DNA from 3 places in the Exiguobacterium sp. s11 genome. Region 2 is predicted to be linked to each of the others. Evidence: riboswitches for the same ligand, from Rfam matches in the RefSeq annotation. Region 2 holds a riboswitch; each other region holds the start of a gene.

Region 1 (4,219 bases), on a different contig from region 2:
GGGAATATCCATGTCCGTCACCTCGTTTTTACCTATATTGCACCATGGGAAAACAGAACATTGCAAGTTTAGCGCATGCGCCTACGAATGAGCCAAAATACGAACCATCCTCCAACATAATCTCCGATATCCCAGACGATTCGATTTTGATCGACAGCGCGTACGCCGATATCAATGATTTTCGTACTCTCTAATCGGTTCGAATAGCGCTGTCGTAGCCGAGTCGGAATCGGTAGACGAAGAAGTGCCCGGTAATAGATGTCTAAATGAGTATGTCCCCAAATTTCCGTCGCAATCGAGCTCGTTTTAATATACAACGGACGTTTGTAGCGTCTTTCATACTTTTCTTTCAATAAAAGGGCCATCTCATAAGATATACGATTAGGACGCGGAAATAAGACTTTTCCTAGATGGTAGATCCCCTGATTATCGACTCGAATGATTTGTGGTTCTAACCGATATCGAATCCAATAGCCGCGAAAACGGATCGTCTGCCATTTCAATACAATCACCTCTGAACGGATTATACCCTGTTCTGAAGTGATTGATGCCATTCTCGCACAGCATCTGTCATTTGCTGCGCAGCGAGTTGCCGATCTTCTTTAGCGAAAATTTCTGAAATGACGGCGTACCCTTCTAGCGGGATGGGAAGGGTGGAGACATTTGTTGCTGTGATTCCACCAATACCGATTAAAGGTAATCGTACGGCTTCCCGAATCGCCTGAAGCATCGTATGCGACATGGAATCAGCGTCTGCTTTGGATGACGTCGCAAATAGAGACCCCACGCCTAAATAAGATGCTCCGTCTCGCTCTGCTTCAATCGCTTGTGCAACAGTGGCTACCGACACACCAATCACGGCATCTGGTAAAAGTTGACGTGCTGCGGTTAAAGGAATGTCTTCTTGTCCGATATGCAAACCAGCTTCGACGAGTAACGCGATATCGATCCGGTCATTGATGATCAAAGGAATGTCGTGTCGATCCGTCAGTCTTTTCAACCGAACTGCCTGATCGTAGAATTCCTTTCCTTGTGCGGTTTTTTCTCGTAGTTGCACGATCGTCGCACCACCTAAAACAGCTTCCTCAACGACCGTCTCGATCGCGACGCCAGGATGGTACCGACGATCCGTCACTGCATAGATGGAGTAATCAATTGACACGTTCTGTCACCTCCACCAGTTCTTGCTCCGTCATGAGGCTGATCGCATTGAACAATTCTCGTTTAAAATCACCAAGACCTTGCGCAGAGACTGCTTGTTCTCCTGCTTTTCCCATGACGAATGTTCCGTGAACAGCCGCCTCAAACGCCGTATATCCTGCGCCGAGGAAGCTCGCAATCAAGGAAGCCGTCATACAGCCCGTACCCGTGATGTCTCCTAGACGAGGTGTTCCTACATGTAATTCCATTTCGCGCGTTCCATCCGTGATATAGTCGTTCGGACCTGTCACGACGAGGACAGATTTGTGTTTGCGAGCGAATGCACGAATACTTTCTCGATCCATCATTGCATCTCCCGCAGCATCGACTCCCTTAGTTCGTCCGTCTTCCCCAAGTAACGTCTTGATTTCAGAAGTATTTCCTTTGATGACCGTACACCCGAGATCAATGAGTTCTTTAGAAAAGGCAGTACGTAATGTCGTTGCCCCTGCTCCAACTGGATCAAGAACGATCGGGACATTCAAACGTCCCGCTTCACCGGCTGCAAGTCGTTGAGCTGCTTGCATGTCTGAATCGATCGTACCAATGTTTAAGACAAGAGCTTGCGCGAGTCTAACCATTTCTTCTACTTCGCGAATATCTTCCGCCATGACGGGTGATGCTCCAACAGCGAGTGTGACGTTTGCGCAGTCATTGATCGTCACCGTGTTCGTCAGATGGTGAATGAGTGGTTTGTGTTCAAGAATGGTCGTAAACATGTGTATCCCTCCAAAGTGAATGAAAATGATGTGTCGGTCCAATACCTTGTCCGAGAGCAAATCCATGACGAATCGCCTCCGTGACATAGCTCTTTGCTTGTCTTACACTATCTGTCAAATCTTCTCCAAGCGCCATCCGCGCCGCAATCGCCGCAGATAAGGTACAACCAGTTCCATGAGTATGTTGATTGTCTAACCGTTCCGATGTGAAGCGGTGTTCTACTTCCCCATCAAACAACAAATCCGTCGCAGCTCCTGAGAGATGTCCACCTTTTAGTAATACTGCCCCTGTCTGTGTAGCTAATTGATGCATCGCCAGTCGCATTTCATCTAGATTGGTGACCGATCGTCCTGTTAAACGCTCCGCTTCCGGTAAATTTGGTGTGACGAGTGTCGCAAGCGGTAAAAGCTCCGAAATCAATGCTTGTTCAGCCTCCGTCCGTAATAAGGCATGTCCCCCTTTAGCGACCATGACGGGATCTAATATGATCGGAACTGTCTGTTTGCGGAGATGTGTAGCAATGACACGAATCGTCTGCGCATTCGAGACCATTCCGATTTTGATCGCATCGACACGAATGTCTGAAAAAATCGACGTTAACTGGGCATCTACGATTTCTGGAGATAACTCTTCCACCGCTTGAACACCCAACGTATTTTGCGCCGTGACAGCTGTCAGGACGCTCATTCCATAAACGCCTAAAGCTGAAAATGTTTTTAAATCTGCTTGAATCCCAGCTCCACCACCGGAGTCGGATCCCGCAATCGTCAGTACATGTTTCATATTCTTTTCACCTTCCCATCGAGCAATATAAGGGAGTCGTGACCGACAAAAAAGCGTCAACCGCTGTAAAAAAGCAGTCGACGCTATACGAAAGCGTTATACACGCATTCCGGTATCCGTTCGGCTCAACTTTCCTACGCTGGTATTATCCAGTTCAGGTAATAGGGTCGAAAACAGATTGGTTTTCCTCTCAGCCGGATTCCTCCAGCTCCCCTAGTTGCTCAAGTATTCGTTTCGCCTTAACTGTAGCATAGGAAAGAAAAAAAAACGAGCCGAAGCCCGTTTTGATTACAGATATGCCAATGGATTGACTGCATTTAAAGGAGAAGAAGCACTGTATTGATAGCCTCCGACATGTAGTTCGAAATGTAAGTGTGGTCCTGTTGAATTCCCTGTACTACCAAGTGTTCCGACTTGCTGACCTTGAGAGACCGTTTGTCCTGCATGAACAGATAATGAGCTCATATGAGCGTAAACCGTCGTATAGACTTTTCCATCCAAGAAATGCGAAATCATGACGTGGTTTCCGTAAGGTCCACCACCTGATGCTGTAATGACGGTTCCGGCTGCTGCTGCGACGATCGGAGATCCGACGGGACCTTTGAAATCGACGCCATTATGGAATGTATAACCGTTTGCTCCACTAGCTGGTCCGAATCCTTGTGATACCCCACCAGAAGATGGTCGGACAAATTTCCCACCACCTGAAGCGATTGGTGTTGTATCTGAACTTGTTGATTCTGTATTCTTATTGGCTTGTTTTGCTGCTTGAGCACTTGCTTTAGCAGCTTTTTCAGCTGCCGCTTTCTCTGCTGCTGCTTTTTCAGCCGCTGCTTTAGCCGCTGCCTTCGCTGCCGCAATCGCACGTTCTTGCGCTTCGAGAGTCGCTTGCAGTTCTTTTGCGTCTAACAGTTCTGTCGTAAACTTCGTCTTCCCTTTTCGTAATTTTTTGAGTGTAGCACTACGCTCTTTCATTTGAGCTTTCAACGCTTTTTTTTGTTCAAGCAATACTTTCTTTTCTTGCATTTGCTCCGCTTTTTTCTCAACGAGTGCTTGCTTTGCTTCTGCTAATTTTTGTTGCGTCGCGATGTAATCTGAAATCATTTTATCATCTTGTTCAGCAATCTTTTTACCCGCCATGACACGGCTGAATAAATCACCTAAATCCTTTGATCCAAAAATGACTTCTTCCCACTTAATCGAGTTTCCATCGTTTTCTTGGAAAACACGTAAACGATCACCGAGTAGTTCTTCCTGCTTCTGTAGCATCTCCTCGTAACGAACGATGTCTGCCTTTAACTCATCGATTCGATTGCTTAACTGTTTAATTTGTTTATTTTTTTCGGAAACTTGGAAAATCTTTTCGTTAATCGCTGCGTCGATTCGATTGATTTGACGTTGTTCTTTTGAAATTTTAGCTTCTTGCTTTTTAATCTCTTTTTCTAATTTACGTTGTTCAGCGGCATTTTCAGCCTTTTTTTCTTTAATCGTTGCTGCCGCGATCGGTTGTGTACCT
Region 2 (4,219 bases):
ACTGCAGATCCGGTTGTTGAAAGACATAACCAACATGCTCATAAAAGCGTCGCCGGGAGTAACGCTGAGCCGGACGTTCCTGGAACCGATATGTTCCTTGATGCGAGAGCAACCGCCCGAGTGTTGCAAGCAACGTACTTTTCCCGGATCCGTTTGCCCCGAGCAGCATCACCCATTCTCCCGTCTTCAGGGAAAATGTCGCATCGGTCAGCGGGTAAGGTGCTTTCGTCGATAATGCAGCGACGTGTAACAAGGCAGTGCCTGCTGTAGCGACTGGAGGAAGCACGTGAAGTCGCGCTGCTTGTGGTCCATCTATGGGTAACGTCTCTAACGTGTACGGATACAAAGAGGGAACAGCGATCCCTTTCGATTGAAGCTCTTTATACCCCTGCGGGAACAAATCCTGCGGATGCGCCGTTGCAGTCACCGATCCGTCTTCAAGTAAGATGATCTGATCGACATACGGCAAACAGACATCGAGTTGGTGCTCGATCAAGACGATCGTTAAATCATGTTCTTTCTGAATCCGAAAGATCAACGCCATCAGCTCGTGTTGCCCGATCGGGTCAATCTGAGCCGTTGGTTCATCTAGTAATAAAATCGTCGGCTCAAGTGCCAGGACCGCGGCGAGCGCGAGGCGTTGTTTCATCCCCCCGGATAGACTCGCGATTGGTGTCGAGAAGGGGAGAGGGAGACCAACGAGTGCGAGTAAGCGTTCAATGCGTTCCTCCATCTCTTCGCGTGGAATCGACCGGTTTTCTAAACTAAAAGCGATTTCGCGTCCGATCGTTTCCATGCAGAACTGTTCTTCTGGATTTTGAAATAAGACTCCGACCGAACCGGACCGGGTAACTGTACCAGTCTGTTCGACTTCGATCGTCTCCGGTGTCAGTCCGGCTAGGGCATGAAGCAGTGTCGTCTTGCCACTCCCACTGCGTCCGAGCAGAAGGGTCGTTCCGTGTTCGATCGTCAGCGATACATGATTGAGCACCGATTTCATCTGACCGGGATAGCGGATGCTGAGATCGTCGACAGTAATCATGCGACTTCCCGTTTCGCACGTCCTGCCGCAAACCCGTTCAAGACACCGGTCGCAACAAGGCGACGGATGAGAATCGCTGCAAGCAAGCCGCCGAGTAATGCACCACTAATCATTTGTAAACCTGTTGTCGCAAGCAACGTCGTCGTCGTGTAGTAACCGAATCCGTTCGCGATCAGACTATAGACGATGCTACCAATTGCGGCTCCAACACCCGATAACATCAATGTCCAGGTGTCATAACGGCGATAACGCGTCATCGCGAAGACGAGTTCCGCACCAAGTCCTTGGCAGACCCCGATCAGTAGAGCCGATAAGCCAAAGTGACTACCCGTGAACAGCTCGACGGCTGCCGCGACGATTTCCGCGATGAGGGCAGCACCTGGTTTTTGAATGATTGCTGCGACGAGCGGGCTCGCGATGATCCAGATCCCAAACATCCAGTTGGCACCGACTGGTCCGAAGATTGCAGATATCGGTAACCAGAGTGTTGACCAACCGAGATAGATGACGCCGCAAGCGACGGCGAGCATCATCATGACCATGATTTCTTTCATTTTCCAGTGTTGCATCGTGTTCGTCCTCCTTTAAGTGGGGGAGACACCAAAAAAGACCGCCCTCCGTAAAAAAGAGAGCGGTCCTCAGAAAAACTGCGCGCAGCAGGAGTCATTGGATGTGATCGCTCCACTTTCCTACGCTAGTATGAACTAGATCAGGTTCGAAGGGTCCGAAGTGAATCGTCTCAGCCAAATGGGCTCCCCTAGTGGATATGGTAATAGATGATACGCTGTTCACTTTAGGCAATCTTCTGTCTATTGTCAAGACACAAAAAAACGATACGCCACGAAAGGCGTATCGTTAAACGACTTATTTGTTGTCTTCGTTCTCTTCTTTTGCTTCTTCTGAAGACTCTTCCGTAGCTTCCGCTTCGTTGTCTTCGCCAGCTTCCGCTTGTGCCTCAGCTTCTGCTTCTTCGATTTCCTCAAGCTCTTGTTCAAGCGTTGATTCGACGACAGCTGCGACTTGAATGTCGCCTTCTGTGACGATACGGAAATCTTTTTGTTCCGGAAGATCAGCTACAGAGATCGAATCGCCGATTTCGAGGTTTGTGACGTCGACTTCGACGTTCTCTGGTAATTTATCTGGTGTTGCTGCGACTGTTACTTTAAAGAGTGTCTGTGACAGGAATCCACCGACTTTAGCACCAGCTGCTTCGCCGACGAGTACGACGTCTGCTTCGACTTCTGTCTCTTCATCCATTTTAACGGCGATGAATTCAACGTGATCGACAGTTGGTGTGAATACATCCATATCACGACGGTTGATTAAGACGTTAATATTTTTACCGTCGAGTTTCAGTGAAATCAAGACGTTCTCACCGTTTTCTCGAACGATTTTAAGCAATTCTTTTTCTTCAAATGCGATTGGTGTACTTTCCACTTTGTAACCATACACGACACCAAGAGCTTTTCCTTCATGACGTAATTGTTTACGGAGTGAGCGTGGACGTACCTCGCGTTTTTCGGCTGTTAATTTAACTGACATGTTCATTTCCCCCTTGAATTTGGTATAGCCCTCAAAAGGTAATGAATGTAGGAGCAGGACAAGTCCTGAACAATTTAAATATGCTAAGACAATCGGTTCCAGACTCGCATTGAATCTGACGCTTTCGTGACTTTGCATTTCTCTCCCAGGTCATTACGCTGATATTGAGAAACATGTGTGAGTAAGTCACCGTTTGATGCGGTGCTAGTGAGTTTATACCCCTATGTTTTAAATCCTTAAACCTCTATTTTTTATTTTTTAAAGTCGAAAGACCTCCAAACCGCTTGAAATCAAGGGTTAAGAGGTCTTTCATTTTTCTCATTTTTTATGGTGATGCGTTGGTTTTCACGGACTAATACTCGGATGAGACGTTCGATGTGCCGCATCGTCGTGTGTCCCATCGTTGAGATTTGGAGCCATTGATTATGGACGAGATAGTCGCTTTCATATTGAACATGATAGCCCTGGATCCGGAGAGCGTCTCCTAAAGCGGTTGCCGACGGATGGACGATCGTCAGAATTCCCGGCGCTTGTGCTTCTTGAGTCGCAAGCAGGTTGAAACCAGTCGCTCGAACGGCCTGTTCGAGATAGGTCATCTTGATGGCGGCTTGATCGAGATCAAGGGCATCGAGCGCTGCCTGACAAGCAAGCAACAAGTTCGATGAGCCGGAAAAGGCGACGCCTTCCGCATAGAGTCCTAGATCCAGATAACGTGGAATATGTGGAGAAGGTAAGACGCGATCTATGTGACCGATGAACGCAAGACCCGGTAAACCACCAATTGCTTTTCCGGAGACGGTCGTGACGAATCTGCAGCCGTCATACGAGAAACGCCCGGTTCCGACGGCGCTGATCGCATCGACGATGAGTGCGGTTCGTTGTTCTAACAGCGCTTTTACCGCATCGAGATCGTAGAGGACGCCCGTTGACGTCTCACAGTGCGTCAACCAGATCCAGTCGTATTCCGTTTGATGCAGTTGACTCGCGAGTTGTTCCAAGTCTATCGGGTGACCGGGTGGAAGCGAGTGGACATCAAAGGACTTCCCAGCTCGTGCCGCGTGATCAATCAAGCGTTGACCGAACTCACCACCGTTTAGGATCAACCCATGTCCACTCAGTTGTTGTGCGACGATATCGTTGGCGAGGGTGCCACTGCCGACAGCCATCGAGACATGTGGTAAATCCAGCAACTGACACATCCGACCACGTAAATCTTGATCGAGCTGTCGCATCGAAGACGTCCGATGCGGGCGCGGTGCTTGTTGCGCCGCTTGGCGGACTGTTGGTGCAACCTCGACCGGACCGGCTAGAAAATGCAGAGGACGTAAAACGTCCGCGATGACGGATCGTTCGTATGTTGCGCGTGACAACAACATCGGTACGAACTGGGCATCGCCACTACCGAGCGTTGCTGAGATTGGGGTGAAGCCGAACCGCGCATATAGTTTAGCTTCCCGTGTCGTACCACTGATATAGACATGATCAATCGTTTCCCGCTCCAAGTAGACCATCAAAAAGCGCATCAATTGCATGAACGTACGACTATTGCGGTATTCGGGACGAACGCTGAGTAAACGGATTTCCGCTGGGTCCGTCAGTGTCTCATCTAACGTCACGCCCTTTTCTTCAAGCGAA
Region 3 (4,219 bases), on a different contig from region 2:
AAGCAGCAGTGAGAGCAACGTCGATTTCCCGCTTCCATTCGTTCCGACGATCGCGATCCGATCCTGTGCCATGATCTCGAACGAAACGTTATCAAAAATGTGGCGGGTTCCGTAAGAAAACGAGAGTTCTTCAGCGCGAAAGACGACTTGGCTCGAGTGATCGGTAGAAGAAAAAGAGACGTCAGCGGTTTTGGCTTCGAGTTGTGGTCGTTTAATCCGTTCGATCCGCTCGAGTGCCCGTTCCATCGATTTTGCTTTACGGAATAATTTCTCACTCGGTGGAGATGCTTCGTTTGCCCATTGCCGGAGTCGACGAATCGCTTCCTTCATTTTCTTTATTTTTTTCTGTTGCTCTTGGTAGGCGTGGAACTGTTCCATCAAGCGACGTTCTCGTTCGACGACGAACGCGCTGTAGTTCCCTATATAGGCTGTCAGTTCACCGTCTTCGAGTTCAACGATCGAGGTGACGACGGCGTCTAAGAAGACCCGGTCGTGAGAGACGAGCAGGATGGTCCCTGTATAGTCCCGTAAGAACTGCTCCAGCCATTCCACGGCAGCTAAATCGAGATGGTTCGTCGGTTCATCAAGAATGAGTAGATTTGGCTCCATGAGTAACATGCGACCGAGACAAATCTTCGTCTGTTCACCACCGCTCAACTGGTGGAAAGGACGAGTGAGTAACGGACGAAGGTGTAACCCGTTCACCATGCGCTCGATCTTCGAGTCGAGTAGATAGCCATCCTTTTGTTCGAACGCATTCGTCGCTTCCGCATATCGTGCGAGTAACGCATCAAGATTCTCTGGTGCTGTCGCCATCATTTGCTCCAACTGTTGCATCCGAGAACGGATCGCGAGGATGTCTTCAAACGCTGTCCAAAGGACGTCGAGTCCGGTCATCGTCTCACTATATACAGGAAGTTGTTCTAAATAGCCGATCGTCAAACCGCTCTTTTGATAGATGACACCACCGTCCGGTTGCTCAAGGCGAGCAAGCAAGCGGAGTAATGTCGTTTTACCACTCCCGTTTCGTCCAATCAGACCGACACGGTCGTGTTCGTTTAAGAAGAGGGAAACATCCGTTAAAATTGTCTCGCCTCCGAATTGTTTGGTCAGGTGTTGAATGTCGCAAATCATCATAGTAAGTTGATCCTTTCGCGCGCATCAAAAAAAGGAGAGCGCAAACAGCACTCTCCCTATCGTGTGAAAGATGCGCTTTGCTGTATTTTTCAATCATGAAGTTCTAAAAAAGGGCAGACGGGTGCCTTAGAACGCCATTCCATGAAAAATCGCGCGCAACAGATACAATTGTTCCATCAACCAGTGTTTGCACGCGGCAAAGTCCATCTTTTCACACCACCTTTCGTTTCAGATACATCTAGTTTACTATTTTTTTGTCAGTTACGGAAGTCTGAATTATTTGAACACACCTGCGATTGAACTGAAGAAGTCACTGAGTCCATCGAATAGTTTAGCAAAAAACCCTTTCGTTTCTTCTGATGTTGCGAAGGCATGGATGTCTTGTCCCGCATTTTTGAGTCCACTTTCGATTTGTCCCCAGTTGATGTTCGCTTGCTCCATTTGATTGAATAGATTCGTCAACCGGTCCATTTGTGCGTCAGACAACTGGATATTGTTATTTTGAATGACTTGGACGATCAAGTTTTCGATCTCGACTTTGGTTTCCGGTTTTTGATTGGCGATCTCAGCCTTGATCTCATTCATCAAGTCAGCGACTTTATCCGTGCCGACCGTTTTTCCAACGTCTGATGTGACCAATAATTCTTGCTGTGCTAAATCCTTGCGTTCGTCACTTAACTTTATCCCGGTTTCAGCGGAAGTTTGATCGTACGCCTTCATTATTCCTGTCAGTGCCGATGTCCCGGTCACCTTGTAAGGGGAAGTAATCGTGATGTCGGCATCTTTGACACCCGCTGTGACGAGAGCGTTGAGATACATATCCTTCGTCACCCATGTGATGTTTTCCGTCGAGACGGAGAGTCCATCTCCTTTTTCCGTCAGTTCGATTTTAGCCGACGAATACATGTTGCCGCCTTTTTGCGACTGTGGGATGTTTTTCCCGAGATATTTTTCCTCGTCAGCAGAAGTGGCGATGATCGGTGTGATGCCTTCCGGTGCATTGAGACGTGAAAGCACCCATGCTTTATCTTTTGCGCCGAGCGACTCCCCGAGTGTGACGATCGTCTTATCGACGACTTGTTCGGCGGATGCGGCTGTTGGGAGTAATAAAGCAGAAGCGATAACGGCTGATGCCATGATTTTTGTTGGTGTATGCATAATGAAATCCTCCAATTGTAAGTAACAGAATGAATTATAGTATCAGGTACTAAATTTAGTGTACGGGAACGATGTCTGTTCGGAATCGGTCTGCAGATGGAGACGATATCCGTCTTCTGACACTCCATAGTATAGCGAAAAGGAGACAACTTGACTTCCGTTTTCAGCATGCTATAGTGAATTTGAATCGAATAATGACCACTAGGGGAGTCGGTAGACCGACTGAGACGAACGAAGACGTTCGGACCCTTTGAACCTGATTAAGTTCGTACTTACGGAGGGAAGTGGCGTCAAGTCTTGTTCTTCTTGCGCCATGCCCGTGTGTTTCGGGGTGGTGTTTTTTCGTTTCATAACTAAACGAGGAGGATGAGATCATGACGTTCACACAAGAAATCAAACAAGCGGCACAAGCGTATTGGGATAGTAGTTTTACGCACCCATTCGTACAAGGAATCGGGGAGGGGACGTTACCGCTCTCGAAATTTCGGCATTACGTCATGCAGGATGCCTATTACTTAAAACATTTTGCGAAGATTCAAGCGAAGGCAGCATCAAAAGCAGACGACTTCGCGACGATCGCGACACTTGCCGAACATGCGACTTCGACTTATGAGGCAGAGTTGAGCTTACATCAATCATTTTTTGAGCCGCTCGGTATTACGGCAGCAGACCTTGAAGCATTTGAACCGGCACCGACAGCATATGCGTATGTCTCGCACATGCATCATGCGAGTGAAGGAACGCTCGGTGAGACGATTGCTGCCATCTTGCCATGTTACTGGTTGTATTATGAAGTCGGACAGCAATTACTGACGTGTACTCCGGAAGAAAAAATCTATCAGCAATGGATCGACACGTATAGCTCGGAATGGTTTGAAAAGGTCGTCTTTGAACAGATTGCACGGCTTGATGCGCTGGCGGAGCAAGCGAGCCCGACGGAACGCGAGCGGATGAAACGTCATTTCGTGACGAGTTGTTACTATGAGTTACTCTTCTGGCACATGGGGTGGACGGAAGAGACATTTGCGTCAGTTTACGAAACGATTCCAGCACGAGCGGTATCTTCTTGAATCACTAGATGGTAGAATTAGGAATACCATTTAGTGAGAGTAGGGATTGGAATGGAAATCATCGTGATCGCACTTGTGATCAGTGCAGCATATGCTGTACAACGAATGCTTGGTAGAGTCAAAGTAAGATTTCTTGGATACATCATTCCGATATTAATCGTGTTATCCGGTATATCCGCTTCGACACGTAACTTTAAGGTAGCGTATAGCATGGGGAGCTACATTTCTGCTGTTCTTGTCATCGTCGTCTATGCACTACTGACTTATTGGTTATACCGCGTCTACCATCGTGCGAAAGAAGAAGCTGAATATCCGTATCAATCACTAAAAGACCGAGGCATCCTTTAAGGAGCTTCGGTCTTTTGGTGTATCACGTCATCATTTTTTCCAGTTTTTAAAGCCGTCACCGAATTCGAGATGCAGTTGATCGGTAAAGACACCGTTCTGAAAGACCGGCACATCAACCGGTAAAGTGCCTTGCGGTTTGAACGTTCCGAAGATCGCTCGGATACCTGCAGGCAGGTTCGGTCCCGCTGATTTTAGATTGCCTGCTTCGGAGTCTGGACCGTTTGGATCGCCTTTGAAGCCATAGACGAGGACGTGTGCCGGTGCGTCCGGTTGAACGGCGACATCGTATGGGTTACGGAGACTGAGCAGGACGGATGGTGTATCCGTTTGTTTCACATAGCGGAAGATCGAAGCCGGAATCGCTTGTTCTGGTGCAGTAGGTAGTAGTTTAGCACTCGTGTTGACGTTGGAACCGACGATGATGTAATCTGCTGCATCGAGTTGCGCCCGTAATGTCGGGTTTTGGTCGAGCGGTAGCGTAGTAGCCGAGTAATTCGCTGTCGTCA

What was found. Region 2 has a riboswitch for thiamine pyrophosphate ahead of KNQ12_RS01195 (ECF transporter S component). Riboswitches for the same ligand answer to the same signal wherever they lie in the genome.
Region 1: it holds a riboswitch for thiamine pyrophosphate, as region 2 does, so the genes downstream of both, thiD (bifunctional hydroxymethylpyrimidine kinase/phosphomethylpyrimidine kinase) here and KNQ12_RS01195 (ECF transporter S component) in region 2, are expected to answer to the same signal.
Region 3: it holds a riboswitch for thiamine pyrophosphate, as region 2 does, so the genes downstream of both, tenA (thiaminase II) here and KNQ12_RS01195 (ECF transporter S component) in region 2, are expected to answer to the same signal.

What each region holds. Positions count from the first base shown of each region.
Region 1 is NZ_JACSNF010000006.1:101,623-105,841, reverse strand. Features, by position in the region: gene KNQ12_RS15505 (ArsR/SmtB family transcription factor) at 1-12, opposite strand, end outside; gene KNQ12_RS15500 (hypothetical protein) at 69-512, opposite strand; gene thiE (thiamine phosphate synthase) at 524-1,162, opposite strand; gene thiM (hydroxyethylthiazole kinase) at 1,152-1,919, opposite strand; gene thiD (bifunctional hydroxymethylpyrimidine kinase/phosphomethylpyrimidine kinase) at 1,900-2,703, opposite strand; TPP riboswitch at 2,818-2,928, opposite strand; gene KNQ12_RS15480 (murein hydrolase activator EnvC family protein) at 2,992-4,219, opposite strand, start outside.
Region 2 is NZ_JACSNF010000001.1:193,724-197,942, reverse strand. Features, by position in the region: gene KNQ12_RS01200 (ABC transporter ATP-binding protein) at 1-1,042, opposite strand, end outside; gene KNQ12_RS01195 (ECF transporter S component) at 1,039-1,611, opposite strand; TPP riboswitch at 1,712-1,811, opposite strand; gene KNQ12_RS01190 (50S ribosomal protein L25/general stress protein Ctc) at 1,907-2,584, opposite strand; gene KNQ12_RS01185 (GNAT family N-acetyltransferase) at 2,875-4,219, opposite strand, start outside.
Region 3 is NZ_JACSNF010000002.1:278,926-283,144, forward strand. Features, by position in the region: gene abc-f (ribosomal protection-like ABC-F family protein) at 1-1,134, opposite strand, end outside; gene KNQ12_RS09070 (DUF1002 domain-containing protein) at 1,414-2,295, opposite strand; TPP riboswitch at 2,489-2,595, shown strand; gene tenA (thiaminase II) at 2,670-3,365, shown strand; gene KNQ12_RS09080 (hypothetical protein) at 3,417-3,713, shown strand; gene KNQ12_RS09085 (glycoside hydrolase family 3 protein) at 3,744-4,219, opposite strand, start outside.